4 regions of the Zhihengliuella alba genome follow, and region 3 is predicted to be linked to each of the others. Evidence: riboswitches for the same ligand, from Rfam matches in the RefSeq annotation. Region 3 holds a riboswitch; each other region holds the start of a gene.
What was found. A riboswitch is a leader RNA that binds a small molecule or an ion and turns the genes downstream of it on or off. The one in region 3 is predicted to bind thiamine pyrophosphate.
Positions count from the first base shown of each region.

Region 1: linked by a shared signal. The riboswitch ahead of thiM (hydroxyethylthiazole kinase) and the one ahead of ABD784_RS08500 (ECF transporter S component) in region 3 are both predicted to bind thiamine pyrophosphate.
Region 2: linked by a shared signal. The riboswitch ahead of ABD784_RS03955 (3-oxoacyl-ACP reductase) and the one ahead of ABD784_RS08500 (ECF transporter S component) in region 3 are both predicted to bind thiamine pyrophosphate.
Region 4: linked by a shared signal. The riboswitch ahead of thiO (glycine oxidase ThiO) and the one ahead of ABD784_RS08500 (ECF transporter S component) in region 3 are both predicted to bind thiamine pyrophosphate.

Region 1 is NZ_BAABCJ010000005.1:68,880-76,378, reverse strand. Features, by position in the region: gene ABD784_RS09935 (GNAT family N-acetyltransferase) at 1-558, shown strand, start outside; gene ABD784_RS09930 (MarR family winged helix-turn-helix transcriptional regulator) at 695-1,135, shown strand; gene ABD784_RS09925 (hypothetical protein) at 1,204-1,440, opposite strand; gene ABD784_RS09920 (DUF4282 domain-containing protein) at 1,574-2,038, opposite strand; gene ABD784_RS09915 (bifunctional hydroxymethylpyrimidine kinase/phosphomethylpyrimidine kinase) at 2,220-3,941, opposite strand; gene thiE (thiamine phosphate synthase) at 3,938-4,681, opposite strand; partial or broken gene thiM (hydroxyethylthiazole kinase) at 4,805-5,668, opposite strand; TPP riboswitch at 5,670-5,763, opposite strand; gene ABD784_RS09900 (SDR family oxidoreductase) at 6,116-6,802, shown strand; gene ABD784_RS09895 (aldehyde dehydrogenase family protein) at 6,812-7,499, shown strand, end outside.
Region 2 is NZ_BAABCJ010000001.1:886,940-894,438, reverse strand. Features, by position in the region: gene ABD784_RS03975 (response regulator) at 1-98, shown strand, start outside; gene arfB (alternative ribosome rescue aminoacyl-tRNA hydrolase ArfB) at 162-602, opposite strand; gene ABD784_RS03965 (DUF421 domain-containing protein) at 687-1,214, shown strand; gene ABD784_RS03960 (ABC-F family ATP-binding cassette domain-containing protein) at 1,302-2,990, shown strand; TPP riboswitch at 3,057-3,151, shown strand; gene ABD784_RS03955 (3-oxoacyl-ACP reductase) at 3,234-4,070, shown strand; gene ABD784_RS03950 (LLM class flavin-dependent oxidoreductase) at 4,070-5,395, shown strand; gene ABD784_RS03945 (sodium/glutamate symporter) at 5,418-6,878, opposite strand; gene ABD784_RS03940 (formate/nitrite transporter family protein) at 7,101-7,499, shown strand, end outside.
Region 3 is NZ_BAABCJ010000002.1:608,512-616,010, reverse strand. Features, by position in the region: gene ABD784_RS08525 (Na+/H+ antiporter subunit D) at 1-1,454, shown strand, start outside; gene ABD784_RS08520 (Na+/H+ antiporter subunit E) at 1,451-2,113, shown strand; gene ABD784_RS08515 (monovalent cation/H+ antiporter complex subunit F) at 2,110-2,379, shown strand; gene mnhG (monovalent cation/H(+) antiporter subunit G) at 2,379-2,861, shown strand; gene ABD784_RS08505 (DUF4235 domain-containing protein) at 2,911-3,180, opposite strand; TPP riboswitch at 3,258-3,394, shown strand; gene ABD784_RS08500 (ECF transporter S component) at 3,437-4,072, shown strand; gene ABD784_RS08495 (ATP-binding cassette domain-containing protein) at 4,082-6,784, shown strand; gene ABD784_RS08490 (DUF6318 family protein) at 6,944-7,499, shown strand, end outside.
Region 4 is NZ_BAABCJ010000006.1:126,152-133,650, reverse strand. Features, by position in the region: gene ABD784_RS12165 (response regulator transcription factor) at 1-523, opposite strand, end outside; gene ABD784_RS12160 (sensor histidine kinase) at 511-1,722, opposite strand; gene ABD784_RS12155 (CPBP family intramembrane glutamic endopeptidase) at 1,853-2,869, shown strand; TPP riboswitch at 2,872-2,976, shown strand; gene thiO (glycine oxidase ThiO) at 2,969-4,255, shown strand; gene thiS (sulfur carrier protein ThiS) at 4,252-4,488, shown strand; gene ABD784_RS12140 (thiazole synthase) at 4,491-5,381, shown strand; gene nadE (ammonia-dependent NAD(+) synthetase) at 5,412-6,233, opposite strand; gene ABD784_RS12130 (phosphodiesterase) at 6,428-7,393, shown strand.

The sequences.
Region 1 (7,499 bases), on a different contig from region 3:
ATCCGCTCCGCCCTGACCGACCGCGGCTGGCAGCCCGGCGAGCTGTGGGCGCCGTTCGTCCTGGGGCCGGACGTCCGCCTCCCCGACGTGGGGCTGCCTGTTGTGAGCATCGGCGCCGGGCGCGACGCCTCCAGCGGTCACGCAACGGACGACGTCGAGCGGATCGCCGCGTGGTCGGGTGTCCACGCCGCCGCCTTCGGCAGCACCCGGTTCACGGTGGCGCGCTGGCGGACGATGGCGGCGGGCTACCCCTACGGATCCGCCCGGTGCCTGCTGGCGGTGGACCCCGAGCTCGGCCCGGTCGCGACCTCGATCGTCTGGTCCGCGGGGCCGGGCCGCCCCGGCCTGATCGAGCCCCTCGGGGTGGAGCCGTCCGCCCGCGGGCGGGGCCTCGGGCGGGCGATCACGCTCGCCTCGGCGCAGGCGCTGCGCAGCATGGGGTCCTCGAGCGTGCTGGTGTGCACCCCGGTGGCGAACTCTCCGGCCCCGGAGGCGTACGCATCCGCCGGGTTCCAACGGCTCCCGGACGCCGCCGACTTCCGCCTCGATCGCGCCTAGCCTTCCTGGAGTCGGCGGGAGCAGGACGGAGCTCGGTGGTCGGGGGCTAAAATGCCTGAGGGGCGCGGCCGGCGTCGGCCGCCCACGGACCGTCGGAGCCGCCGACGGGTACAGGACGCGGAAGGCGGCGAACCGGATGGACGCAGAGGACCCGCTCTCGCTGGAGCGGCAGGTGTGCTTCGCGCTCGCCGTCGCCTCCCGCTCCGTCATCGCGGCCTACCGGCCCGTCCTCGAGCCCCTCAGGCTCACCCACCCCCAGTACCTGGTCATGCTCGCGCTGTGGGAGAGCGAGCCACTGTCCCTGCGGGAGGTCGGGGCACTGCTCCACCTGGACGCCGGGACGGTCTCCCCGCTCGTGAAGCGCCTGGAGTCGCTGGGCTACATCGAGCGCGAGCGCGATCCCGACGACGAGCGCACACTGCGGATCTCGCTCACGCCCGAGGGGCGCGCACTGCGCGCGCAGGCGGAGCGGATCCCGGCGCAGATGATGGCGCGGCTGGACCTGGACGCCGAGGAGCTCGCGGCCCTGCACGCGAGCATGACGAAACTGATCTCGGCCGCCACGCGTCGCCCGTAGACACCGATCACACGGCGTCGTCGACGGCCCTGTGGGCCGGCTGCGGACAGCGTCGGAGACGGCCGGCCCTAGAGTTCGCGGGCCGCTTCGACGACTTCCTGCGGGGCGTCGGTTCCCCGCGCCTCGTGCGCGCGGAGCACCCGGAGGGCGCGTTCGCGCTTCAGGTGCTCCTTGGGGCTCCGGTGGGGCTGCTGGTCGGCGGGACCGAAGATGGCGAACCCCAGGTACTGCATGCGCCACCAGAACCGGTAGTTCAGGCTGAGTCCGGTGGTGTCCCGGACGATCGGGCGTGGCTTGTCGCTCATGGCGTCCCTGTCGAGAGATCCGTCGGCACCGGAGCGGCACCGTAGCGCAGTCGAAGCGCGTCCACCGAGCATATCCAATTAGTTTGCGCACAAACTAATCTCCGGTTCGCCCGCCCGGCGTCGGGACCGGGCGCTACCGGGCGGTCAGATCACCCCGCAGTTGCTCGACCTCCGCTTTCGTGGCCGCCGTGTTCTGCGACGTCCTGATCATCGCGATGTAGAACTCCAGGCTCACGCGGAAGAGCACCACGAAGATGAAGCCGGGGATCCAGCCGAAGACCAGTGCGGCGACGCCGAGCATCGGCTCCGTGGCGAAGCCGATGGCGATGTACATCAGCCAGCCGAGCACCACCAGGGCGATCAGCAGGATGTAGATGATCTTCGCGAACTTCAGCGTGACGAAGCTGCGGAAGCTGAAGTCGAACAGGGCCGCGAAGAACCCCTTGTCGTCGGGGCCGCCGTCGTGCGGCTGGTGCGGCCCCTGGCCGTGCCAGGGCTCGGGACCGCCGCCCGGTCCCCGCGGGGGTTCGTTGGGCGGCTGGGGCGGGTACCCGCCGTGCTGAGGTGGCTGCGGCGGCGGCTGGTTCGGATCTGACATCATCGTTCCTCTCACGAGCGCGGTGGACCGGACGAGCAGTGGATCGCACGATCCCTGTTTCTCAACCTAGTACGGCTGACCGTCCGAGGGAACGCCGGGTCCGGAGAAGTCTCGACTCCTCCGCCCGATGCTTCCCCGCCGACTCGGTCCCCTGCGCCGCCTCAGCAGTCCCCGCGCCGCTTCAGGAGTCCCGGCGCTGCGCGAAGAAGGCCATTTCCTGGCGCGACGACTCCAGGAACGCGTCCAGCATCGCCTCCAGCTCGGCGGGCCGGGCGGTGTCCGCCTGGGTCTGCGTGATCGCGATGGCCCGGCGGGTCGCGGCGTCGAACTCCGGCGACGAGTACATGCCCAGCCAGTCCGCGTACGGGTGGTCCGGGCGGTTCGCGGCCGCGAGCCGGGAGCCGATGTCCTGGTAGAGCCAGTAGCAGGGGAGGACCGCCGCGACGACGACGGGGTAGGAGCCGACCGCCGCTGCCGCGAGCAGGTGGCCGAGGTACGCGCGGGTCTCCGGCGAGGCCGCGGCCTCGCCGGGAGGAGGGGCAGCGACAGGGGACACGGCCTCCGAGGTGCCGCGTCCCGCCGTCGAACCCGGCTCCGTCGCGCCGGGCTCCGTCGCACCCGGGTCAGTCACGCCCGGGGCCTCCGCGTCGGCCAGCCGGGCGCGGTGGAGGGACAGCTCCACCTCCAGGCACTCGTGGGCGCTGTGGGCCCAGAACTCCTGCTCCTCGAGCGTGGGCGCGAGCTGCGCGGCCCGGGAGAGCACCTTGGAGTACGTCCGCAGGTAGAGCGAGTCCTGCGCCAGGTAGTGCTCGAAGTCCGCGCGGTCCAGCGTCCCGTCGGCCAGCCGGCGCACGAACCAGACGTCGTCGATCCTCCCGCGCAGATCGGCGATGAGATCCCACCAGTGGCCCACGTCGGCGCGGGGGTCGGGGACGGTGTGCCCGCCCCAGAGCTGGCCGAGGTGGCTCACCGGACCGTGCCCGCCGCCGACCTCCAGCCGGGCGGAGTCCTCGATGGCCCGGGTCAGCCACCGCTTGGTCAGGCGCAGCGCCGCGGGCCAGTCGCCGAAGCGCGCCTGCAGGGTCGCCAGCGCGGAGGACAGGGAGCAGCCGGTGCCGTGGGTGCTGGTGGTCTCCAGCCTTCGCCCGGGCAGTTCCAGGACGACGCCGTCCGGGCCCACCAGCGCGTCCGGACACCCCAGCGGGCCCCTGCTGCCCGACCGGTCGCCGTTCCGGCCGTCGGCGGATCCCTCCAGCTCGTCGAGGTGGCCGCCCTTGGCGACCACGAGCACGTCCGCCGCCGCGGCGACGCGCCGCGCCTGGTCCAGCGCCTCGGCCCACGTGCGGGCCGGCGGGGCGTCGGCCAGCACCGCCAGCTCGGGCAGGTTCGGCGTCACGACGTCGGCCTCGGCGAGCAGGGAGCGCAGGGCGACGACGGCGTCGTCGTCGGTCAGGCGGTCGCCGCTGGTGGCGATCATGACCGGGTCCAGCACCACGGCGCCCGCCACGCGACCCGCGGCGCGCTCGCGGGACAGCCAAGCGTGCACGGCCCCGATGACCTCGGCGTTGGCGAGCATCCCGATCTTCACGGCATCGATCCGGACGTCGCTGCTCACGGCCTCCAGCTGCTGGGTCAGGAACGCGGGGTCCGGGACGTGCACGCCGGTCACACCCCGGGTGTTCTGGGCCGTCAGGGCCGTGATGGCGGCCATGCCGTAGCCGCCGCACGCGGCGATCGACTTCAGGTCGGCCTGGATGCCAGCGCCGCCCGAGGGGTCGGAGCCGGCGATGGACAGGACGTTGGGGACGCGCACGTCCCCGGGGCCCGCAGCGGCGTCGGCCCGGGCGCTGCGGGGCGCGGCGGAGGTCCGGTCCCCGGCGTGGAGGGTGGTCTCGGCGCTCATGCGGCGGCCTCCCACTCGTCGCGGAGCTGCCGCGCGGCCGCGGCCGGATCCTCGGCCGTGCAGATCGCCCGCACCACGGCGAAGCCCGCCGCGCCGGCGGCCCGCGCGTCGGCGGCGTCGCCGTGACCCACCCCGCCGATCGCCACGCACGGCGGCCCGCCGGCGGCGCGGACGGCTGCGGCGAAGCGGCCGAAGCCGTCCCAGCCGATCGGCGTGGGGTGGTCCTTCTTGGTGGGCGTCGCCCGGACGGCACCGGTGCCGACGTAGTCCACCGTGCCGGCGGGCAGGCGCAGCAGGCGGGTCCGGTCCTCCTCGGTGGAGGCGCTGAGACCGAGGACCGCGTCCGGGCCGATGAGCTGGCGGACCGAGTGCGCCGGAAGGTCCTTCTGCCCGACGTGGACGCCCTGCACGCTCGCTCCCGCGGCGACCGCGGCGAGGTAGACGTCCACTCTGTCGTTCAACAGGAGGTGGGCGCGGCCGGCCGTGATCTCCGCGCAGGCGATCGCGTGACGGAGGAATTCCTTGGCGGGCAGGTCCTTGCAGCGCAACTGGATGGTCCGGACACCGCCGGCCACCGCGGCGGCGACGATGTCCTCGAGCGGGCGCTCGCCGGCCGTGGCCGCATCGGCGACCAGGTAGACGCCCAGGTCGTCGGGGTCGAGCCGCGCGTCCGGGTCGAGCCGCGCGTCCGGGGCGGACCGCGCGTGCGTGCCGATCCGCTCGTGGGCCCCGATCCTCACGCCCGTCGCGGGGACGGCCGGCCCGGCGGCGGCAGCTCCGGGGGAGGACGCTGCCGGGGCTTCGTGGGTGCGGCGCTCCGGATCGCCGGCGGAGGGCGCCTCCGCCGGCGCCTCCGTGATGCGTGCATCGGCCAGGTCCTCCGGCCGGAGGGCGGCCAGCGCGTCCAGGAACGCCACCTGGAAGCTGCCGGTGCCCGCGGCGCCGACGGCGGCCCGCTCGGCGGCCGCCGAGTAGAACGCGTGCGCGGCCACGGTGGCCGCGAGCACGGAGGAGCCCGCAGCGTCGGGCCGGACCGCCGCCGTCGTGCTGCCGACGAGACCGGCGACCAGCGCGCCGAGGGCGCATCCGCCGCCGGTGACCCGGGTGAGCAGCTCGCTGCCGCCGGCGACGCGGACCACGGTGGCCCCGTCGGTGACGACGTCCTCCGGGCCGGACACCGCCACCACCGCGCCGGTGCTGCGGGCCAGGGCGACGGCCGCGCCGGTGGCGGAGTCGACGTCGTCCGTCGCGTCCACGCCGCGACCGCCGGTGCCCGTGCCCGCCAGGGCCAGGACCTCGGAGGCATTCCCGCGGATCACGGAGGGGGAGAACTGGAGGAGCTCGCGGGCGAACTCCGTGCGCAGTTCCAGCGGACCGGCCGCCACCGGGTCCAGCACCCACGGGGTGCCGGCGCCGTGGGCGGCGCGCACGGCCTCGAGCATGCCGTCGCGCTGGCGGTCCATCGGCGTGCCCAGGTTGATCAGCACGCCGGAGGCCAGGGCGGCGAACGGACCGGCCTCGCCGGGGACGTCCACCATGGCCGGTGCGGCGCCCGCGGCGAGCAGCACGTTGGCGGTGAAGTTGGTGACCACCGAGTTGGTGGCGCACTGGACCAGCGGGCTCGCCGCGCGGAACGCCGCGAGGTGCTCCGTGGACCGGTGTGCCCAGTCGCGGGCGGCGCCGGCGGGCGCAGTGGTGGTGGATTCAGACGTATTTTGTGGCGCCATGGACTCCATGAAGCGACATCCCTCCGCTAGTACTAGCTAGATCAGGTGCATGCGGGTGTGATCTCAGTCCTCTGGGGACACCCCGTGCCGTGGGAGCCAGCCTACGCCGCGGCGTGTGCGCCGTCATATCCGGAGCCGTCACATCCGGCGGGGGCGTCTGGGCGGTGTCCCACCGGCCGAGCTGCGAGGTCGCGTTCCAGCACGTTCGACGCCGCGAGGTCGCGTTCCGGCACGTTCGGTCCCGCGAGGTCGCGTTCCGGCACGTTCGATCCCGCGAGGTCGCGTTCTGGCACCTCACCCGGCCGATATGGGTGCTGAAGTGCGATCTCGCGGAGCCCGGGGTGCTGATGCGCGATCTCGCGGACCCCCGGGTGCTGCACCGGCACCTCGCGGCCCCGGCAGCGAGTAGCTTGGAGGAAGCCACGTCCCGCCACCGAAGGAGCGCCCATGAGCACCGCAGACCGTCCCGTCGCCCTCGTCACCGGAGCCACCCGCGGGATCGGCCGCGCCGTCGCCCTCGAGCTCGGGCCCACGCACCACGTCCTGGTCGGCGGCCGCGACGCCGATGCCATCGACGCGCTGGTGCGCGAGCTCCCGTCGGCCGAGCCGTGGGTCGCCGACCTCGAGCACCCGCCCTACGCCGCGCTGCCGGCCCGCCTGGACGTCCTGGTCCACTCTGCCGGGGTGGAGGACGGGAACACGGTGGAGACGACGTCGTACGAGACCTGGGAGCGGGTCTTCCGCCTGAACGTCTTCGCCGTGGCGGAGCTGACCCGGCAGGCGCTGCCGGCCCTGCGCGCCGCCGGCGGCCTGGTGGTCGCGGTGAACAGCGGCTCCGGGTTCAACGCGTCGCCGAAATCCAGCACCTACGCGGCGTCCAAGTTCGCGCTGCGGGCCTTCACCGATGCGCTGCGGGAGGAGGAGCGCGGCCACGGCGTGCGCGTGTCCAGCGTGCACCCGGGACGCGTGGACACCGACATGCAGCACGGCCTGGTCGAGAAGCTGGGCGAGGAGTACGACGCCGCCTACTACCTCGCGCCCGAGGACGTCGCGGCGGCCGTGCGCGCCGCCGTCGAGATGCCCGCGCGGGGAACCCTCGAGACGGTCTCCGTGCGGCCCACCCGCCGCCGGTAGTCTGACGCCATGGGTCTCTTCTCACGCCGCCGCCCCGCCCAGCCCGCGGAGGACGCGTACGACGCCGACGCGCCCCACGTGCCCGGCGTCGCCGAGGTGCACGCCCGGCTGAAGGACGCGAAGTCCACCCGGCTGATGCACCCGCGGCGCATGCGCGCCGGGCAGCTGCGCGCCCTGGAGCGGCTGCTGGAGGAGAACACGCAGGACCTGCTCGCCGCCCTCGAATCGGACCTCGGCAAGCACCCCGCGGAGGCCCGGCTCACGGAGCTCGAACTGCTCAAGGACGAGATCCACCACGCCCAGCTGTACCTGACGGAGTGGATGGAGCCCAAGCACGTCAAGGTGCCGCTGGCCCTCCAGCCGGCGATGGCCAAGACGGAGCCGCAGCCCAAGGGGATGGTGCTGATCCTCGGCGCCTGGAACTACCCGGTGCAACTGCTGCTGAGCCCGCTGGTCGGGGCGCTGGCGGCCGGGAACGCCGTGGCCCTGAAGCCCTCCGAGCTGGCGCCGACCACCTCCGCGCTGCTGTCCCGGCTGGTCCCGCAGTACCTGGACCGGCGGGCCGTCGCGGTCGTCGAGGGCGGACCGGACGTGGCGCAGTCGCTGCTGGAGCAGCCCTGGGACCACATCTTCTTCACCGGCGGCGAGCGGGTCGGGCGGATCGTCGCGCGCGCCGCCGCCGAGCACCTCACCCCGG
Region 2 (7,499 bases), on a different contig from region 3:
AGCAAGAAGCATTGAGCCGGGGATGTGCAGGTGCTACGAGCGATCCTACGAGGCTCTTCCAACTGGTGAGGCGCGAGCTTCAGCGAGACCGGGGCTGAAGGCCGGCGTCCTTCATGCGATGTTGCACGCGCAGGGGCGAATCGGCCCCGGCTTCACCGGGGTCATTCGTGCCGCGGGTCTCGCCGGTTGCGCTTGACCTCGGAGCGCTGCCGCTTGGCCACGATCCGGCGCCGCTGCGAGCCGCGGGTGGGGCGGGTCGCCCGCCGCGGCGGGACGGGTACGACGGCGTCGCGCAGGAGCTCGGCGAGCCGTTGCCGCGCGGCCGCCCGGTTCCGCCACTGCGACCGGTGCTCGGAGGCGTCGATGGTCAGGATGCTCCCGGTGCATCGCTCCGCCAGCCGGTCCAGGACCCGTCGGCGCTGCACGGGGTCGAGCGCCGTCGTCGTCCCCAGATCCAGGCTCAGCTGGACCCGGGAGTCCGCGGTATTGACGCCCTGGCCGCCCGGACCGGAGGAGCGCGAGAACTGCTCGACCAGCTCCGCCGCCGGGACCCTGAGCCCGTGCGGCGCGCCGGGTCCCGGGGGTACGCGTACGTCGTCCACGGGACCAGTCTGCCGCACGCCGGCCGGGGCCGCGGCGACGCGGGCGGGCTGGACGGGGCAGCCCCGCTGCGGCACGCTGTGCCCATGTGGTTCGATTCCTGGTCAGACCTCCTGCGCATCGTGCTGGTCGGCGCGGCCGCCTACGCGACGCTCGTCGTCGTCCTGCGGCTCACCGGGAAGCGGACCCTGGCCCAGCTCAACGCCTTCGACTTCGTGGTCACCGTGGCGTTCGGCTCCACGCTCGCGACCATCCTGCTCAGCGCCGACGTCTCCTGGACGGAGGGCGCGGCGGCCTTCGCCGTGCTCGCGTCGCTGCAGCTGCTCGTGGCGCTCATCGCGTCCCGCTGGCCCGGATTCAAGAAGGCGGTCACGGCCGAGCCGGACGTGCTGCTCCTGCACGGCCGGATGGACGCCGACGCCCTGCGCCGCCACCGGATGACGGAGAGCGAGGTCCGCCAGGCCGTGCGGCAGACCGGACGGGGAGACCTCGGCGACGTCGCCGCCGTCGTCCTGGAGACCAACGGGACGCTCAGCGTGATCGGCGCGCAGGACTGGGGCGACGCGTCCGCGCTCGAGGGACTCGACGTCGGCCAGCGGCCCGGGCGGGACTGAGTCGCCGCGACTGGGCGGGCGCGACTGAGCGAGCGCCAGTGAGCGGCCGGGACCGCGGCGGCGGGACGGCAGTGGGAGAATGGGCGGATGACCGCAACCCTCGTCGCCCACGGCCTCGCCGGCGGGTACGGCCACCGCACGCTCTTCGACTCCCTCGACCTGACGGTCGCGCCCGGCGACGTGGTCGGCGTGGTGGGAGCGAACGGCGCCGGCAAGTCGACGCTGCTCAAGCTCCTCGCCGGCGTCGAGGCACCCCAGGCCGGGAGCGTCACCCTCTCGCCGGCCGACGCGTTCGTCGGCTGGCTGCCGCAGGAGCACGAGCGCGTCCCCGGGGAGACCGTGACCGAGTACATCGGCCGCCGGACCGGGTGCGCCGAGGCCACGCGCAGCATGGAGGCCGCGGCGCTGGCGCTCGCCGACCCCGACGCCGGAACCGGTCATCGGGACGGCGGCCAGGACCCCGGCGACGTGTACGCTGCGGCGCTCGACCGGTGGCTCGCCAGCGGCGCCGCCGACCTCGACGAGCGGCTCCCGGTGGTGCTCGCCGAGCTCGGCCTGGACCTGGACGGGCCGCTCACCGCCGACCGCGCCGAGCAGATGCTCATGACGTCGCTCTCCGGCGGGCAGGCCTCGCGCGTGGGGCTGGCGGCGCTCCTGCTCTCGCGGTTCGACGTCGTCCTGTTGGACGAGCCGACGAACGACCTCGACCTGGACGGGCTCGAGCGGCTGGAGGAGTTCGTCCGCGGACTGCGCGGGGGAGTGGTGCTGGTCAGCCACGACCGCGAGTTCCTGGCCCGGTGCGTCACCCGGGTGCTCGAGCTGGACCTGGCGCAGGGCTCCAACCGGGTGTACGGCGGCGGCTACGACGCCTACCTCGAGGAGCGGGCGACCGTCCGGCGCCACCTGCAGGAGAAGTACGACGAGTTCGCCGAGAAGAAGGCCGACCTGGTCTCGCGGGCGCGCACCCAGCGGGAGTGGTCCAGCCAGGGCGTGCGGAACGCGATGAAGAAGTCGCCGGACAACGACAAGATCAAGCGGAAGGCGTCCACCGAGTCCAGCGAGAAGCAGGCGCAGAAGGTACGGCAGATGGAGAGCCGGATCGCCCGGCTGGAGGAGGTCGAGGAGCCGCGGAAGGAGTGGCAGCTGGCCTTCACGATCGGTGCGGCGCCGCGCTCGAGCTCGGTCGTCTCCACGCTCAGCGGTGCCGTGGTCCGGCAGGGCGAGTTCACCCTCGGCCCGGTGTCGCTGCAGGTCAACGCGGGGGAGCGGATCGGCATCACCGGTCCCAACGGTGCCGGCAAGTCCACGCTGCTGCGCACGCTGCTGGGCCGCCGCCGTCCCGACGAGGGGACCGCGAGCCTCGGCCCGAGCGTGCAGATCGGCGAGATCGACCAGGCGCGCTCGCTGCTGGCCGGGCCCGAGCCGCTGGCCGCCGCGTTCGAGCGCGTGCTGCCGGAGATGGCGTCCGGCGAGGTCCGCACGCTGCTGGCGAAGTTCGGGCTCAAGGCCGAGCACGTGAACCGTCCCGCCGGGGAGCTGTCGCCGGGGGAGCGGACCCGGGCCGGCCTGGCCGTGCTGCAGGCGCAGGGCGTCAACCTGCTGGTGCTCGACGAGCCCACCAATCACCTGGACCTGCCGGCGATCGAGCAGCTCGAGCAGGCGCTCGAGAGCTACGACGGGACCCTGCTGCTGGTCACCCATGACCGCCGCATGCTCGCGACCGTGCGGACGGACCGGCACTGGCGCGTCGAGGCCGGCACGGTCACGGAGGCCTGAGCGTCACGCAGGCGTCGCCGTCGTGATCCGCGCCTCGGCGGACCAGCGGCCGTGGTACGGTCCTCATGCAATGACTCGGGGCGCCACCAGCGGTGGCTGAGAGAGAACCCGTCGAACCTGATCCAGTTAGCACTGGCGTAGGGATGTCTGCAGCGATCCTCCGCGGGTCGCCCGGCGCGCGACGCCAGGGCGGCGCCGCCGAGCGTCCGCACGCGCCCTCGCCACCAGCAGAAGGGCACGCACATGACGACCACCGAAGCCGGCACCGCAGACCGCGGGGACGCCTCCACCACAGGCACCCCGGCCACCACGGCCGCGCCGCCGATCGCGGAGCAGACCGTCGTCGTCACCGGCGGGGCCCGCGGGCTCGGCCGGAGCATCACCGAGGCGTTCCTCCGCCACGGTGCCCGCGTCGTCGTGGGCTACCACTCCAGCCGGGACGCGGCCGAGGAGATCGCGGCCGCGCACCCCGGCCGGGCGGTGGTCGTCCGGGCCGACGTGCGGGACCGCGCCCAGGTCGACGCGCTCGTCGCACGCGGCCGCGAGGCCTTCGGCGCTCCCGTCGCCACGGTGGTCAACAACGCCCTGGTCGACTTCTCCTTCAACGGCGACGCACGCGCCCGCGCGCACGAGATCGGCTTCGACGCCTTCGCCGACCAGTTCTCCGGCGCCGTCCAGGGCGCCGTGAACGTGGTGCAGGCCGCTCTGTCCGACTTCGACGCCCTCGGCTCCGGCCGTGTGGTCAACATCGGGACCAACCTCTTCCAGAACCCCGTGGTCCCGTATCACGACTACACGGCCGCGAAGGCCGCCCTGCTGTCGCTGACGCGCACCTTCGCCGCCGATCTGGGCCCGCGCGGGGTCCGGGTCAACATGGTCAGCGGCGGCCTGCTGCGCACCACGGACGCCAGCGCCGCGACCCCGGAGGCGGTGTTCGACGCGATCGCGGCGGGGACCCCGCTGGGCTCCGTCACCACGCCGGAGGAGTTCGCCGACACCGTCCTCTTCTTCGCGTCGCCGTGGTCCCGGGCCGCCACCGGGCAGAACCTGGTGGTTGACGGCGGACTGGTGAACAACTGATGGGGGACGACGCCGCCGTCCGCCCGAGCATCCACCTGAACCTCTTCGCCTTCGGCTGCGGGCACCACGCCGCCGCCTGGCGAGCGCCCGACTCGAGCGTGGACCGGCTGGGCGACATCGCCTACTGGGAGGAACTGGCCCGCACGGCCGAGCGCGGCGGCCTCGACGCGATCTTCCTCGCCGACGGCCAGTCCGTGGGCCTGGACGGCATCGACCGCGGCCCGCGCTGGTTCCTGGAGCCCATCACCACCCTCGCCGCCCTCGCGCGGGCGACCGAGCGGATCGGCCTGGTCACCACGGTCTCCAGCACGTTCTGGACGCCGTTCCACGCCGCCCGGCAACTGGCCGGGCTCGACCACATCTCCGGCGGCCGGGCCGGCGTCAACGTCGTGACGTCCATGACCGATGAGGAGGCCCGCAACCACTCCATGCCCGCGCTGCCCGGCCACGCCGAGCGGTACGGCCGGGCCGAGGAGTTCGTCTCCGCCCTGACCGCGCTCTGGGACTCCTGGCCCCGTTCGGCGATCCTCGCCGACGCGGACGGCGCCTACGTCGACACGGAGCAGCTGCGGCCCGTGAACCACCGCGGCGAGTGGTTCGACGTCGCCGGCCCGCTCAACGTGCCCCAGCCGCCGCAGGGGCGCCCGGTCCTGTTCCAGGCCGGCGCGTCCGGGCCGGGGCGCGACCTCGCGGCCCGGTACGCGGAGGGGGTCTACGCCGTGGCCTGGGACCTCGAGTCCGCGCGCGCCTACCGGGAGGACGTCCGCGACCGCGCCAGGCGCCTGGGCCGGGACCCCGACGACGTCGTCGTCATGCCCGGGCTCGTCACCTTCGTCGGGGCCACCGAGGCCGAGGCGCGCGAGCGCCAGCGAGCCCTCAACGAGCTCCTGCCCGTGGAGGACTCGCTGCGCCAGCTCGCGTTCTTCGTCGGGACAGACACGTCCGGCTGGGAGCTCGATGCACCAGTGCCGCCGCTGCCACCGCTCGAGGAGTTCACCGGGCCGCAGGGCCGCTACGCCACCGTGCTGCGGATCATCGAGTCCAAGCGGCCGACGGTCCGCGAGCTCCTCGGCTATCTGGCCGCCGGCGGCGGGCACGCCACCTTCGTCGGCACCCCGGAATCGGTCGCCGACGAGATCGAGCGGTGGGTCGACGCCGGGGCCGCCGACGGCTTCAACCTCATGCCGCCGGCCCTGCCGCAGGGGATCGAGGACTTCGTCGACCACGTGGTCCCGATCCTGCAGGAACGCGGCCGGTTCCGCCGGGGCTACGCCGGCCGCACCCTGCGCTCGCATCTGGCCGCCGACGTCGTCCCCGCCGGATAGGACCGCCGCGGAGCCGCGGGCGTCAGGCCGGGGTGCGCTGGAGCTCCGCGGCCCGCTCCCGGTGCTCCCGCCGGGCGGTGGGGCCGAAGGCCAGCAGACCGCCGACGGTCGCGACGAGGAACAGGATGCCCATGCCGATCAGCAGCGGCCACGGGCCGACGAAGAAAATGATCGGCACGGCCATGGCCGTCACGAGCCCGCCGCCGAAGAACGGCTCGAAGACCAGCTGCTTGTAGCCGAACGCCTCGAAGGCGGGGGACTTCGCCTCCGGGTCGGTGATGCGCATCAGGATCAGCCCGGTCGCGGTGACGCCCATGGACTGGCCGAAGTCGCCGATCGCGCGCTCGAACCAGAAGCGGCCGATGACCTTGGGGGCGAAGAAGTAGAAGACCGCCACGGTGAAGGCGATGCCGGCGACCGCCAGGAGCAGGAAGGTCGCCAGGTTCTCGCCGATGGCCGTGATGGACAGGGTGGCGATCGCGGAGACGATCAGGAAGTCCAGCGCCAGGCCCTGGATCCGGAGCATCATCTGGTGGTCGATCAGGTGGTCGACCCGGAGCGCCTTGGCCGCCGCCTGCACGATGACGCCACCGAGCAGCGCCAGCGGGAAGAGCGGGACGCTGCCGAAGATCTCGAGGGTGACGCCGTCGCGGATCTCGGTGCTGCCGTAGGTCGCGGACTCGATCCAGCGCAGCGCCTCGAGGATCGCCCAGCCCACGAGGATCGCGACGGCGCAGATGGCCACATGCAGTGCCAGCGGTTCCACGGAGGCGGGCCGGGACGTCATGGTCGCGGCCGGGTAGTACTCGTCGCGGCGGAAGAGTCCGCGCTGCTCCTCCACGGAGGCGGAGACCTGCCCGCTGAGGAACTCCGTCCGGCCGGTGCGGGCGCCCCAGTTGATCAGACCGATGCCGATGACGATGCCGCCGACGATGCCCACGGTCGCCAGTCCCACCGCGAGGTCAGCGCCGGAGTCGAAGCCGAGCGACTGGAACGTCTCGCGCATGCCGGCCGCGGTCCCGTGGCCGCCCTCGAAGCCGACCTCGATGAGCGCGCCCACCATGGGCGTGGCGGAGAAGAAGGGGACCAGGACCAGGATCGCGAGCAGCAGACCCACGACGTACTGTCCCGACCCGAGGGCCACGCCGAGGCTGAGCTGCGGGCCCACCAGCTTCACCGCGCGGGAGAACCGGGGCAGGTCCTGGCCCAGGAACATCGTGGCGAACACGACGCTGATGAGCAGTCCCGGCAGCGCGCCCCAGACCTCGAGGATCTGCGGGGTGAAGATCCCGGACTCGGCCAGAGAGCCGCCGGCCAGTTTGCCGAGCACCTGCGGCCCGAGCAGCAGGAGCAGGGCCCCGGCGATAATCGAGCTGGGCAGGAAGAGCCGCTGCACCCATTTGACCTTGACGCGGACGAGCTTCCCGACGATGAGGAAGGCACCGAGCACCAGGATGGCGAACCCGATCTGGGCAGGGGACATATCGAAGAATCTCCTTGCAGTTCACAGTTTCCGACCCGCTCGCGGGCGGTTCCGGCTCACGCGGGGCCCACGGGCCCCGGCGGAGACGACGGGATGGCCGTGGCGAGGACGCACCCGGCCACCCGGGAACGATACGGTCTGCGGCGCTCGAGCGCCCTGCGGCGCGCGGGGCCGGGCCCGAATCCGCCCTCCGGCACGGCACCGCGGCCGTATGCTGTGCGCATGGAGGAGAGGGAGCAGCGCGAGCGACTCGGCAGCAACGACCTGGACATCGAGGACGCGCTGCTCGACGAGGCCGTCGGCACGGTGGTCACGGGGGCGGAGCGGCTGAACCGCCGGTGGCCCGAGCTGATCGTCACCGGGTTCTTCGGCGGCGTCGACGTCGGGCTCGGCATCCTGGCCATGATCCTCGTCAAGGAGGCCACCGGCTCGGACATCCTGGCGGGGCTGGCCTTCGGCGTCGGGCTCCTGGCGCTCAAGCTGGCGCACTCCGAACTGTTCACCGAGGAGTTCCTGCTCCCACTCAACGCCGTCATCGCCGGGCAGGGCACGTGGCTGCAGCTCCTGCGGCTGTGGTCGGTCAGCCTGGTCACCAACCTGCTCGGCGGGTTGGCGTTCGGC
Region 3 (7,499 bases):
CAGTCAGCCTGGCCGTCCTCCTCTATGCCACAGCACAGGGCATGGTCGACGGCGACGGGGACGGACCGGTCTCGATCTTCCACCCCACGTACCTGATCCTCGTCGCGGGCGTCTCCAACGCGTTCCTCGCCGGCGACCTGTTCAACCTGTACGTGGGATTCGAGATCCTGCTGACGGCGTCGTACGTCCTGCTCACGCTCGGCGGCACGGCGCCGCGCATCCGCGCGGGCATCACCTACGTCGTCGTGTCCGTGGTGTCCTCGATCCTCTTCCTGATCGCGATCGGCCTGATCTACGCGGCCACCGGCACCGTGAACATGGCCGACCTCGGGATGAAGCTCGGCGACCTGGAGCCCGGCCTGCGAATGATCCTGCACCTCATGCTCCTCGTGGCGTTCGGCATCAAGGCGGCCGTGTTCCCGCTGTCCTTCTGGCTCCCCGACTCCTACCCGACGGCCCCCGCACCCGTGACGGCGGTGTTCGCGGGCCTGCTGACGAAGGTCGGCGTCTACGCCATGGTGCGCACGGAGACACTGCTGTTCCCGGGCGACAGCCTCAACACCCTCCTCATGGTGGTGGCCCTGCTGACCATGCTGATCGGGATCCTCGGCGCCGTGGCGCAACAGGAGATCAAGCGAATGCTCTCCTTCACGCTGACCAGCCACATCGGCTACATGGTCTTCGGGCTCGCGGTGGGCAACGTGGTCGCGCTCGGCGCCACCGTCTACTACGTGGCGCACCACATCATCGTCCAGACCTCGCTGTTCCTGGTCACCGGGCTCATCGAGCGCCGTGCCGGAACCTCCAACGTGGACCGGCTGGGGTCCCTCGCCAAGCTCTCCCCGGTGCTGGCGGTCCTGTTCTTCGTGCCGGCGATGAACCTCGCCGGGATCCCCCCGCTCTCCGGGTTCCTGGGGAAGCTCGGGCTGATGCAGGGAGGCATCGATCTGGGCACGCCCCTGGTGTGGGTGCTCCTGGCCGGCGCGGTGCTGACCTCGCTCCTCACGCTCCTGGCCGTGGCGCGCGTGTGGAACCGGGCGTTCTGGCGCAAGGCGTCCGATGCCGAGGAGCCCGAGCCCGTGCTCCTGCGCAGCCTCGCCGCCGCGGAGGCCACCGCGGAATCGTCGGTCGACGACGGCGCTGCCCCGGTCGACCCGGTCGGCCCCACAGCACGGACCGCGGGCGTGGAGCGCGGCCGCGCGGTGCCGCACATGATGGTCGGGGCCACTGCCGGTCTGGTGGCCCTCGGCGTGGCACTGACGGTGTTCGCGGGCCCCCTCTTCGAGTTCAGCGACCGTGCGGCCGCCAGCATGTTCGAGCGCAAACCTTACATCGAGGCGGTCCTCGGCGAGGGATCGTACGACGGCGAGGCACCGGTCGACGTCGTCGAGGGCAATATCGATGGCGAGCCCGAGCAAGGATCCGGCTCCGAGCAGGGAGGGGGCGGACGATGAGCAACGCAGGCGACGCGCAGGCCGGCCGCCGGTGGTCCCGCCTCCGGGCCCGAGCGCGGCAGCGTCGGCGGCGCTTCGCCGTCGAACTGCCGCTCCTCATCGGCATGATGCTGGTCTGGGGCGCGCTCTGGCGGGACTTCTCCCTCGGGAACCTGATCTTCGGCCTGCTCATCTCGACGGGGATCGTCTCGCTGTTCCGCCTGCCGCCGGTGCGGCTCACGGGCCGGTTCAATGTCTGGTGGGCGCTCGTGTTCATCGTCAAGTTCGTGGGCGAGGTGGCCGTGGCCAGCTTCCAGGTGCTCTGGTGGTCCCTCCGGTACGGGCCGCGCATCCGCAGCGCCGTCGTCGCCGTCCGGCTGCGCGCCCGCGAGGACCTCATGGTGACCGCCACGGGGCACACGATGACGCTGATCCCGGGCTCGTTCGTCGTCGAGGTGGACCGGGGGACCGGGACCCTCTACATGCACGTGCTCAACCAGTCCGGACCGGACAGCGCGGAGCGGTTCCGCCGGCACGTGCTGGACACGGAGAAACTGATCATCCGGATCATCGGTACCCCGGAGGAGGTCCGGCGCGTCCGCGACGAGGAGGCCGGGCGGGCGGAGCCGCCGGCCCAGCCGACCCTCGAGGCCGCCCGCGGACAGGAGGACGTCTCATGATGCTGACCGCTGCCGCGTGGACCGCGGGGATCCTGCTGAGCCTGGCCGCCGTGCTCGTCATCATCCGGCTGATGCGCGGACCGTCCATCCTGGACCGCGCGATCGCCATGGACGTGCTGCTGGCGATCATCATGGCCGCGCTCTGCGTGGACATGGCCGTGAACGGGCACCTCAACCACATGGCTTTCGTGGTGGTCGCCTGCGTGGTCGGCTTCATCGGCACGGTGACCATCTCGCGCTACGTGACGGACCGGAGGAACACCTGATGCCCGACGCCAGCCTCTGGGTCACCCTCCGCGACGCGACGACGGCGGTCTTCCTCGTCGTCGGAGCCCTCATGTCGCTCGCCGCGGCCGTCGGCATGCTGCGCTTCCCCGACCTCATGTCCCGCATGCATGCGGCGACGAAGCCGCAGGTCCTCGGGCTGCTCCTGATGCTGGCCGCCGTCGCCCTCCAGATCGGATCGTGGAGCGCCGTGCCGGTGCTGGTCCTGGCGTGGCTGCTGCAGCTGGTCACCGCGCCGGTCAGCGCCCACATGGTCGGCCGGGCGGGGTATCGCACCAAGCACCTCCGCCGCTCGATGCTCGTCAACGACGACCTCGGCGACGTCGTCGAGCACGCCGCCGGGCGGGAACGCGACCGGGCCGCGCATCACCACGGGGGCGCGCTGCACGACCAGGCCGCGCCGGACGACCGGGAGTCCGGCCCGGAACGCGAAAGCGCGGCCGACGACAGTCGACCGCGCTAACGGCACCGGGAGGCGCCGGGGGCTCGTGGGCCCCGCCGGGAGGAAGGTCTCAGACCTCGTCCGCGGTGCGGCGCAGGTACGCGATGGCACCGTCGGTCCCGCGCTTGGTGAGGACCTGGATCACCGCAGTGACCACCGACGACGCGATGGCGAAGCCGAGCGCCTGGCGCAACGAGGCCTCGGCCACGGCCTCCTTGTCGCCGGGGCGAGGTGCGGGCTGCCCCGTGGCCTTGCGCCAGAGCCCGTCGAGGAGCTTGGAACCGGCGATGCCGGCTGCGACGGACACCAACGCGCCGAGCGCTTTCAGGATCAGTTTCATGCGGGCGACTCCCGTATCTCTTGCTGGCGACCTGCGATTACCAACTCAGCATAACGCGGCGCTAAACTTAGCCTCACCAGATACGACAGGGGAGCGTTCGCCGTCGTCAGCGCCGGGAGACCGGCCGACGGCAGAACGCTGAGAGTGCGCACAGACGCAGACCCTCGAACCTGCTCCGGCTAGTACCGGCGAAGGGAGTCGAGCTCTTGGGGTGCCCAGCGGCACCCTCCCCTCCTTGACCTCAAGGAGGAAGAACATGGCAACACCGATCAATTCCACGGCCGGGCCCGCCGCCAAGGCGCCCAAGGCCGCGTGGCGCGTCGTCGACATCGTGGTGGCGTCCGTCATCGCCGTCGTCTCCGGCGTGATCTTCTGGGCCTGGAACATGTCCTACGCAGGGCTCGACTTCCTGTGGGCGGCGTTCCCGCCGTCGTCCGGCATCGTCATGGGCATGTGGCTGTTCCCCGGCGTGCTCGGCGCGCTGATCATCCGCAAGCCCGGCGCGGCCCTGTACTGCGAGCTGCTCGCCGCCGTCATCTCCGCCTTCATGGGCTCCCAGTGGGGCTTGACCGTCCTGATGTCCGGGCTGCTGCAGGGACTCGGGGCCGAGGCCGTGTTCGCCTCCCTGCGCTACCGCCGCTGGGGGCTGCCCGCGGCGATGGTGGCCGGAGCGGGCATGGCCGTCTTCGGCACGGTCAACGACCTCTTCATCTCCAACTGGTACCCGATGTACACGCTGCCGATGAAGTTCGCCCACATGGGCTTCGCCGTGCTCTCCGGCCTCCTGATCGCCGGGCTCCTCTCCTGGATCGCCACCCGCGCGATCGCCCGGACGGGGGCGCTCTCCTCGCTGGCCTCGCGGAGGGCGGCGCAGGAACCGGTCGCCGGCTAGGGCATGGCGATGAGTCCAGAAGTGACGAGCCCGCAGAGGCTCAGTACAGAGGACGGACGCGAGGACGCGGACGGAAGGATCGCGAGCCAGTGCGGGGATGCTCCACAGTTCGGTGGCGCGCCGCACCGGGACGGGACCGCGGGCGCCGAGGTCGTCGCGTCCGACTGGGGCTGGCGGCATGCGGGCCGGGAGCGGCCCGCGCTCGCCGGCGTCGACTTCCGGGTCGCGCCGGGCGAGCGGGTCCTGCTCGTCGGGCCGTCCGGGGCCGGCAAGTCGACGCTGCTGCACGCCCTCGCGGGGGTGCTCCACGCGGACGACGACGAGGCCGAGTCGACCGGCTCCCTGGCCGTCGGCGGGGCTCCGGTCCGCGCGACCGGGAACGGCTCAGAGCTCGGCTCAGGGACCGGCGTGGCCGGAGCAGCCGTGACCGGCGCTGCCACGACCGGCCTGATGCAGCAGGACCCGGAGACGCAGGTGGTCCAGTCCAAGGTGGGCGACGACGTCGCGTTCGGCGCCGAGAACCTCGCCGTGCCGCGCGAGGAGATCTGGCCGCGCGTCCGCGAGGCGCTCGACGCCGTCGGACTCGGCGATCTCCCGCTCGACCACCCGACGAGCTCGCTCTCCGGCGGCCAGAAGCAGCGTCTGGCGCTCGCCGGGATCCTGGCGATGCGCCCCTCGCTGCTGCTGCTCGACGAGCCCACGGCCAACCTCGACCCGGACGGGGTCGAGGAGGTGCGCGACGCCGTCGTGCGTGTCCTCGAGCGGACCGGGGCGACGGCGTTCATCGTCGAGCACCGGCTCGGCGCCTGGGCACCGCACGTGGACCGGGTGCTGGTCCTGGAGCCGGCCGGCGGGGTCCTGGCGTCCGGGACGCCGCGTGAGCTGTTCGGTCCGGGGCCGATGCGCGAGCGGCTCATCGACGCCGGCGTCTGGGTGCCCGGGTACGTTCCGGAGGTGTCGCCGCAGGCGCACGCCGGGACCGGCAGGGCCGCGGTCCGGGCCGGCGGGGAGACCGGTGGCGAGGCCGCAGGGACCTCCGGCCCGTCTGGTTCGTCTGGGGCGGTCGGGGCGTCGATCGCGACGGCCCGCGGTCTGGCGGTCGGCCGCGGGGCCGCCAAGCGCGGCGACACCCCGACGCTGGCGGGCGTCGACCTCGACCTCACGGCCGGCCGCGCGCTCTGTATCACCGGCCCGAACGGCGTCGGGAAGTCCACCCTCGCCCTGACGCTCGGCGGGCTCCTGCCGGAGTTCGCCGGCGACTACGAGTATGCGAGAGCGGGCGGCCGGCTGCCGCGGCGGCCGTACAGCTGGCGGGCAGCGGATCTGGTGAGCCGGATCGGTTCGGTGTTCCAGGAGCCGGAGCACCAGTTCGTCACGACGACCGTACGCGAGGAGCTCGAGTACGGGCAGCGGCACGCACGCGACGACGACGGCGAACGACTGTTCTCCGAGCACGAGATCGCCGAGCGGACGGACCGGCTGCTGGCCCGGCTCCGCCTGTCCGAACTGGCCGAGGCGAACCCCTTCACGCTGTCCGGCGGGGAGAAGCGGCGACTGTCCGTCGCAGCGGTCCTCGCCACGCGGCCGCGCGTGCTGGTCCTGGACGAGCCGACATTCGGGCAGGACGCCAACACGTGGCGGGAGCTCGCCGAGCTGATGCTGGCGGAGCGGCGGGCGGGGACCGCGATCATCGCCGTGACGCACGACGAGCACTTCGCGGCCGCCATCGGAGCCGAGCAGGTGGACGTCCGGGATCTCGCGCGGCGGGCGACGCCGGACGGGAGCGAGGCCGTCAAGGCCGCCGCTGCGGACGGCGCGGTCCGCGCCGTGGGCGAGCCGCGCGGAGAGCATCCCGGTGAGGCCGCGGGCGCGCACCAGCCGGGGAGGAGCAGCCGGCCGAGCCGGCCGAGTCGCCTGAGTCTGGAGCCGAGCACCGGCGCCGCGACGAGCTACCTGGGCCGGACGAACCCGCTGGCGAAGCTCGTGGCCCTGGCCTTCGTGACGATCCCGCTGGTGGTCTCGATGGACTTCGTGAGCGCGGCGATCGTGGTTGCGGCGACGCTCGCGATGCTCCCGCTGAGCGGTGTGCGTATCCGCGATTTCCTGCGGCGAACCTGGCCGCTCATCATCGCGGCCGTCTTCGCCGCGTGGGGAACGGCCCTGGTCGGGGAGAAGACGGGGGAGATCCTGTTCGAGGTCGGCTGGTACAGCATCTCGACGGGGTCCGTCGCCGGCGGCCTGGCGACGGGGCTGCGCATCTTCGCGGTCGCGCTGCCGGCGGTGCTGATCGTGGCGAGCACCGATCCTACCGATCTGGCGACCGGGCTGGCGCAGAAGGCGCGTCTGCCGCATCGGTTCGTCCTGGGTGCGCTCGCGGCGATGCGTCTGGTGGGACTGCTGGCCGAGGAATGGCAGGTGCTCGGCATGGCCCGCCGGGCGCGTGGCGTCGGCTCCAACGGCAGTCCCTGGCAGCGGGCGAAGGCGAACGGTGGGCAGGCTTTCGGGCTGATCGTGCAGGCGATCCGCCGTGCCTCGCGGCTCGCCGTCAGCATGGAGGCGAAGGGATTCGGCGGGCCGGAGCGGACCTGGGCGCACGAGTCGGTCTTCACCGGCAGGGACGCGGTGGTGGTCCTCGGTGGGCTCCTGCTCGGCGTCGTGACGGTGGGGGCGGCCGTGGGGCTGGGGACGTGGAACGTCGTCTGGGCATCGTAGTCTCGTCGGCTGCTGGAGGGGCGTCGGAGGGCATCTCCGGCGCCCCTGCTGTGTCATCAAAGTTATGTCATTCGCTGTGGAAAACTCGGCGGTCGCCCGTCGCGGAGGTTAGGCTCGTGTGGCGCTGGGGGAGTGAAGCACATCACGAGGGGTAGATTCATGCGGTTGAAGAGGTCTGGCGTTCTGGGCGTCGCGGCGGTGTCCGCGGCCCTGGTGCTGAGCGGTTGCACGGACTCTGACGGTACGACGACGGAGCCCACCGAAGCAGCGCCGACCACCTCTACGGCCCCCGAGACCAGCGCCTCTCCCACCCCGAAGCCGGCCACTTCCACGTCGCCCGCTGAGAACATTGAGCCCCCGGTGATGCCGGAGGAGGCCAAGGAGTTCACGGCCGAAGGTTACGAAGCGTTCGTCAACTACTGGTTCGAGGCGCGCGATTATGCCCTGGAAACCGGAGATACATCAATTCTGCCTCCGCTGTCGGGCGAGGACTGTCGTCACTGTGAAATGACGATCAAGATGATCGATGACGTTTCGTCGAAGAACCAGTGGATTGTCGGAGGCGCAATGGATGTGGGCGATTTTTATACACCGTTCAAGAAAGATCAAGACGGCTCCATCCACTCTGTTATAAAAATCGCGCAGAACCCAGGGAAGGCCTATTCGTCGGATGGGCCTGTCACTGAGGATGACACAGATTTTCAAGTATTCGACG
Region 4 (7,499 bases), on a different contig from region 3:
CCGCGGCGACGAGGTCCCGCGGCGGGGTGTCCTTCAGGAGGAAGCCGTCCGCACCGGCCTCCAGGGCGTCGAGGACGAAGTCGTCGGTGTCGTACGCGGTGAGCATGAGGATGCGCACGGCGGAGCCGGCGGCGCGGAGGCGCCGCACGGCCTCGATCCCGTCGCAGCCCGGCATGCGGATGTCCATGAGGACGAGGTCAGGCCGCAGCTCTCCGACGAGCCGGACGGCGGCGGTCCCCTCGCCGGCCTCGCCGACGACGCCGATCCGCCCGTCGGCTGCCCGCTCGTCGGCTGCCCGCGCATCGCCTGCCCGTCCGTCGGCTGCCCGTCCGACGTCGGGCCCGCGGTCTCCTGCCGCGTCGGGCCCGACTGGGCCGCGACCGCCGTCGTCCGCGACCGCGGCCTGGCCGGCACCGTCGAGGATCATGCGCAGCCCGGCACGCAGGAGCGGCTCGTCGTCGACGATCAGGACGCGCACCGGCGCTCCGGCCGCGGCGCGGGCGTCGCCGTTCAGCCCTGCCACGGCAGCCACGCCTCCACCGCGAAGGTCCCACCGGCGGGCCGGACCTCGAGGCGGCCCCCGAGGAGCTCGACCCGCTCGCGCAGCCCGATGAGGCCGAAGCCGCCCTCGCCGGCCCGCGGCCCGGCGACGGACGGGTTCTCGGCGGTCAGCACGATGCCCGGCCCCGGGCCGCCCGAGAGGCCCAGCCGCACCGGGCGCCCGGGTGCGTGCTTCAGGGCGTTGGTCAGGCACTCCTGGAAGAACCGGAAGACGGCCCGCGAGGTCACCTCCGGCAGGTCGGCGGCGGTCCGCTCCGCCAGTGGTCCGGACGCGGTCAGCTCCACCGGGGTCCCGCTGTCCCGGGCGGTCGCGACCAGGTCCTCGAGCGCGGCGAGCGTCGCGTCGGGCGTGGTGCCATGGTCCTCCTCGCGGAGCACGGTCAGCACCGTGCGCAGCTCCTGCGACGCGGTCCGCGCGGTCTCGCGCACCAGCGTCGCCGTGCTCCTGACCGTCTGCGGGTCGAGGTCGGCCCGGTACTCCAGGGCGCCGGCGTGCAGCGAGATGAGGCTCAGCCGGTGGGAGAGGGTGTCATGCATCTCGCGGGCGATGCGCGTCCGCTCGGCCGCCCGGACCTGCTCCGCGTGGGCGGCCCGCTCGCGCCGGGCCGTCGCGGCCTCGTTGCGCAGGGACCTGATCAGCTCGCGGCGACTGCGCTGGGCGGCACCGACCAGGCCGGCCACGGCCGGCACCGAGGCGGCGATGAGGACCACCGCCCACCACGGCGTGGCCATCCCCGGGTCCACCGGCTCGGGCTCGATCACCAGGACGCTGAGCGCCACGGCCGCGAAGAAGACGCCGGTGAGCGTCCAGAACCAGGGCAGGGGCCGCCGTCCCGCGAACGACGCGAGGACCACCACGCACGCCGCCATCGCGAGACTGGACACCGCCGTCGTCGCGACCACGGCCACGCCGGCCGCGAGCGTCCACCAGGCGTCGCGCGCTCGCAGGGCGACGGGCAGCACCGCCAGCGCGACCAGTCCGAGCAACAGGTCGCCGAACAGGAGCAGCATCAACCGCAGCGACTCGTCCGGAGGCACCGATCCGGGGTCATCGGGCAGCATGCTGCCGCGCGCCACGACGAACGCCAGCACCCCGACCAGCGCCGATGCCAGCACGGTCGCGGCGGTGCGCCAGGCCGAACCGCTGGTCCTCATTCCCATGCCCCCAGCGTAGGGACCGCATCCGCCTCCCGGTGTCGTCCAAGAGGATGAACCTGCCTCATCCCTCCGGCAGGCAAGAGGGGACGCGCGGCCGATACCGCCGCGGCCGCCACCGGCCCAGGCTGGTTCCATGACGGCTCGCCTGAGCGCCGCAGAGCGCATGAACACCCCGCTGCCCTTCCATCGGCTGGCCCGCCGGTACCGGTCCTACCGTTGGTGGCGGCCCCTCCTGGCCCTCGTCACGACGCTCGGCGTCTGGTGCGCGATCGTGCTGGTCCTCGGCGTCGCGGCTGTCCTCGTCTCGCTGGCCGCCCCGGGGCTCGGGGTCTCGCTGGACGAGGCGCTGACGGCGGCCGGGCCGGGCGACCTGCACGATCCGGCCACCGCCCTGGTCATGCTGCTGATGCTCGCGGCGGGACTGCCGGCGGTCCTGCTGGGCGTGCGCGTCGGCGGGTGGAGGCCGGCTGGCTCCGTCTCGTCGGTCGTCGGGCGCCTCCGCTGGGGGCTGCTCGCCCGGTGCGCGGCCGTCGCCGTCGTCCTCCACGCCGTGGTCAACACGGTGGGACTGCTGGTGGCTCCGCCCGGCGAGGCGCCCGAGGGACTGCCCGGCGGCGTGCTCGACGGCGGGCCCCTGCTCACCGGGCAGGGCCTGTGGCTGCTGCTCATCGCCGTCCTCGTGGTGCCGTTCCAGGCGGCGGCCGAGGAGTACGCGTTCAGGGGCCTGCTGATGCAGGCCATCGGCTCCTGGCTGCGGCACCCGGCCTGGGCGATCCTGCTGCCGGCGCCGTTGTTCGTGCTGGGCCACGCCTACGACTGGGCCGGGCAGACGGACATCCTGGTCTTCGCCCTCGCCGCCGGCTGGCTGACCTGGCGCACCGGCGGGCTCGAGGCGGCCATCGGCCTGCACGTCGTCGGTAACTGCACGGTCTTCGCGCTCGGGGCGTTCGGGCTCGCGGATCTGAACGCCACGGAGATCGAGCCGCTCGCCGTGGTCGTCTCCGTGGGGCTGACCCTCGCCTACACGGCGATCGTGGCGCGTAAGCGCCGCTGGTGGTCCCGCGACGCCGGCGAGCACGACGGCGGCGGCGCGCACGACGGCGGACGCAACACGGGCGCCCCGATTTTGCCGGTGTGCCGTACGCCATAGACTGGAGACTCCACGGGAGCCCGGCCACGGGCTGAGAGGGCGTTCGGCGCCGACCGTAAGAACCTGATCCGGTTGAGACCGGCGTAGGGAGGACTCCTCATGAACCTGTACGCGCCATCGCCCGGCGCCGCCGCGCGCGCCCTCGTGCTCGGCGGGGGCGTCGTCGGCCTGTCGACCGCGTGGGAGCTCGCGCGGCGCGGCCACCCCGTCACGCTCGCCGATCCGGATCCCGGCGGCGGGGCGAGCTTCGCCGCCGCGGGCATGCTGGCTCCGGTGAGCGAGTTCCACTACCAGGAGCAGGACCTGCTCCAGCTGACGCTGGTGTCCGCCGCCGCCTATCCGGGATTCGTCCGCGACCTCGCGGCGGCCGGCGGCACCGATCCCGCCTACCGGCGGACCCCCACGATGGTGGTCGGCCTCGACTCCGCCGACCGCGCCGCGCTCGCCGACCTCGCCGCCGCCCAGCGCGCCAACGGCCTCGAGGTGGAGCACCTCGGCACCCGCGAGGCCCGACGGCGGGAGCCGCTCCTCAGCCCCGGCCTCACCAGCGCCCAGGTGGCCCCGGGCGACCACCAGATCGACCCGCGCGCCATGGTGGCCTCGCTGCGGGCGGCGCTGGCCGCCCTGCCGCACGTGCGCACGGTGGCGGCGACCGCCGTGGAACTCCTGCACACCGACCCGGCGGACCCCGAGCGGGTCACGGGCGCGGAGCTGAGGTGCGCCGAACTGCGCTCCGCCGAGCGAGTCGAGGCGGACGAGACGGTGCTGGCCGCCGGTCTCGGGGCTTCGGCCGTGGCGGGCCTGCCCGCCGGGCTGGACCTGCGGCTGAGGCCGGTCCACGGCGACATCCTGCGACTGCGCGTCCCGGAGCGCCTGCGCCCGCTGGTGCAGCACACGGTCCGCGGGCTCGTCCACGGACGGCCGGTCTACCTGGTCCCGCGGGAGGACGGGACGGTGGTCATCGGCGCCACCCAGCGCGAGGACTCGGCGCCCGGACCGAGCGCCGGCGGCGTGTACGAGCTGCTGCGCGACGCCCAGGCCCTGGTCCCCGCCGTCGCCGAGCTGGAGCTCGTCGAGGTCACCAGCCGTGCGCGGCCGGGGACCCCGGACAACGCGCCACTGCTGGGCCGCTGCCGCCGGGCGGACGGGAGCGATGTCCCCGGGCTCGTGATCGCGACCGGCTTCTTCCGCCACGGCGTCCTGCTGTCCCCGGCGGCGGCCAGGATCTGCGCCGACCTCGTGGAGCAGGGCCCACTCGAGCTGGACCCACACGAGCAGAGCCCACGCGAGCTGGGCTCCCTCGATCTCGCGCCCTTCCGCCCCGACCGCTTCTCCCGGCCGGTGTTGCAGCCGGCCCGACCCACCCCCGCAAGGAGCACCCTGTGAACGTCAGCATCAACGGCCGCCCGGCGGTCCTCGACGACGGCGCGACGCTGCGCGACGTCGTCGCACTCACCATCGGCCGCGAGCTCGACGACGCCGGCAGCCCCCGCGACGGGCGTCGGCTCGGCGTGGCGGTGGCGGTGGACGCCGGCGTCGTGCCGCGCAGCAGCTGGAGCCGCACCGCCGTCGTCGACGGCACCGACATCGAGATCCTGACCGCCGTCCAGGGAGGCTGACCATGCAGACCACATCAGAGAGCACCACATCCGGGAGCATCACCTCCGGGAGTGCGGCCCCGACCGGATTGTCTGTAGCTACAGACAGTGCGCCCGGGTTCGCCGCGAACACCGCACCCGTCGATCCGCTGGTGATCGACGGCGTCGCACTCGGCTCGCGCCTCATCATGGGCACGGGAGGCGCGCCCAGTCTCGACGGGCTCGGCGCGGCGCTGCAGGCGTCCGGCACCGAGCTGACCACCGTGGCCATGCGGCGCTACAGCCCCGAGACCGGAAGCTCCCTGTTCGAGCTGCTCGAGGACCTCGGCATCCGCGTGCTGCCCAACACTGCCGGCTGCTTCACGGCCCGGGACGCGGTGCTCACGGCGGAGCTGGCGCGCGAGGCCCTCGGGACGGACTGGGTGAAGCTGGAGGTCGTCGCCGACGAGGAGACCCTGCTGCCGGACGCGGTGGAGCTGCTCGACGCGACTGAGCAGCTCGTGGGCCGCGGGTTCAAGGTCTTCGCCTACACCAACGACGATCCGGTGCTCGCGCTGCGCCTCGAGCAGGTGGGGGCGGCCGCCGTCATGCCGCTGGGCGCGCCGATCGGCACGGGCCTCGGCGTCCTCAACCCGCACAACATCGAGCTGATCGTCTCCCGTGCGTCCGTTCCGGTGGTGCTCGACGCCGGCATCGGCACGGCCTCGGACGCCGCCCTGGCCATGGAGCTGGGGTGCGACGCCGTGCTCCTCGCCACCGCGGTCACCCGCGCGCAGGACCCCGTCCGGATGGCCGCGGCCTTCCGGCACGCGGTGGCCGCGGGTCGGCTGGCCCGCGGCGCAGGCCGGATCCCCAAGCGCGAGCACGCGCAGGCCTCATCGCCGATGGCCGGCCTGGTCGGCTCGGCTGGCTGACGAACGCCGTCCGTCTGACTCAGGGGAGGCTCAGCGCCACCACTCGTCGAAGACGGTCACCGGCACGGTGCGCTTGTGCCGGGTGGCGAGGTAGCGCTTCTCGATCTTCTCGGCCTCGTCGGCCGGGATCTGGCGCCCCTCGAGATAGTCGTCGATGTGCTCGTAGCTGATGCCGAGCTCGTCCTCGTCGGCGCGGCCGGGCTGGTCGTCCAGCAGGTCGGCCGTGGGCACCTTGGCCCACAGTTGCTCCGGGGCGCCCAGGTGCTTCACCACCTGGCGCACCTGGCGCTTGTTGAGCCCGAAGAGCGGCAGGATGTCGGCCCCGCCGTCGCCGAACTTGGTGAAGAAGCCGGTGACCGATTCGGCGCCCTGGTCGGTGCCGAGCACCAGCAGGCCGCGCTCGCCGGCCAGCGCGTACTGGGCCACCATGCGGATGCGGGCCTTGATGTTGCCGCGATTGAAGTCGGTGATCTCCCGGCCCGTCGTCGTCCGGAACTCGTCCTGGAGCCCGTCCACGCCGGGCTTGACGTTGTAGGTCCAGGTGGTGGTCGGCTGGATGAAGTCGAGGGCCAGCTGCGCGTCGTCCTCGTCCGCCTGGACGCCGTACGGCAGCCGGACGGCGACGAAGTCGGACTCGTGCCCCTCGGCACGCAGCTCGTCGACCGCGAGCTGAGCCAGCCGCCCGCCGAGCGTGGAGTCGACGCCGCCGGAGATGCCGAGCACGAAGCCCTTGGTCCCGGTGGCGAGCTGGTAGTCCTTGAGGAACTGGACGCGGCGCGCCACCTCCTCCGCCGGATCGATCTCCGGCTTGACGCCCATTTCCTGGATGATCTTCGCCTGCAACTCACGCATGGCGCCAGCATACCGGCGGCGGGGTCGGTGGCGGCTAGACGTAACCAAAACAAAACCTCAGATTCACGGGGAAACACTTGACCCGTCGATCTCACTTGTTTGGATGGGGAGGGAAGCATCGCGCAGTCCCGCGTGTTGTAACGAATGGAAGCGGCCATACGGCCACTGAGCGATCCGTGAAGGATTGACTGGACATGACCACTCGACGGTCGGCACACACTCCCGAGCATCCGCGCCCGGAGCACTTCCTGCTCCACATCAGCGACACCCACCTCACGGCCGAGGATGTGGCGCTCGGCGGAACCATCGACGCGGAGGCGAGGCTCCAGTTGGTCTTCGCGGACCTGGAGGCCTCGGGATGCCGCCCGGAGGCGCTGATCTTCACCGGGGACCTCGCGGACAAGGGTGCCCCGGAGGCCTACGCCAAGCTGCGGGCCATCGTCGAGCCCGCGGCGGAGAGCATGGGCGCCAGCGTCATCTGGGCGATGGGCAATCACGACGACCGCGCCGCGCTCCGGCAGGGTCTCCTGGACGAGGAGCCGAGCTTCGCGCCCCTCGACGCCGTCCACTGGCTGGGCGGCCTGCGCGTGATCGTGCTGGACACCAGCGTCCCGGGCGCGCACCACGGCGAGGTCTCGCCCGAGCAGCTCGACTGGCTCGCCGCGGAGCTCTCCTCGTCGGCCCCGGAGGGGACCATCCTGGCGCTGCACCACCCGCCGGTCCCGTCGGTCCAGCCGCTCGCGATCCTCGTGGAGCTCCGCGGCCAGGCGGCGCTCGCGGAGGTGCTGGAGGGCACCGACATCCGGGCCATCCTTGGCGGACATCTCCACTATTCGACCAGCGCCACCTTCGCCGGCATCCCGGTCTCGGTCGCCTCGGCGACCTGCTACACGCAGGACCTCGCGGCCGCCGTCGACCCGGCCACGGGCATCCGCGGCACGCGCGGCCGGGACTCGGCCCAGGCCTACAACCTGGTGCACGTGTTCCCCGAGACGGTGGTCCACTCGGTCGTCCCGGCGGCTGGCGGGGAGAGCTTCGGCGACGTCCTCACGCCGGCCGAGGTCCAGGAGCGGCTGCACCAGCACGGGATCGAGTACGACGGCGGCGCGGAGACCGGCGCCGCGCGCCACCGGTCGGCGGGGGAGCGAAGCAGCGTCTGAAGCCAGAGGCGTCCGGGCCCAGGTCCATCTGACGCCGTGACCGTTTGAGTCCAGGGCCCCAGGGGCCCACGAAGAGCCCGCGTTGTCGACGCGGGTCGCCCGAGGG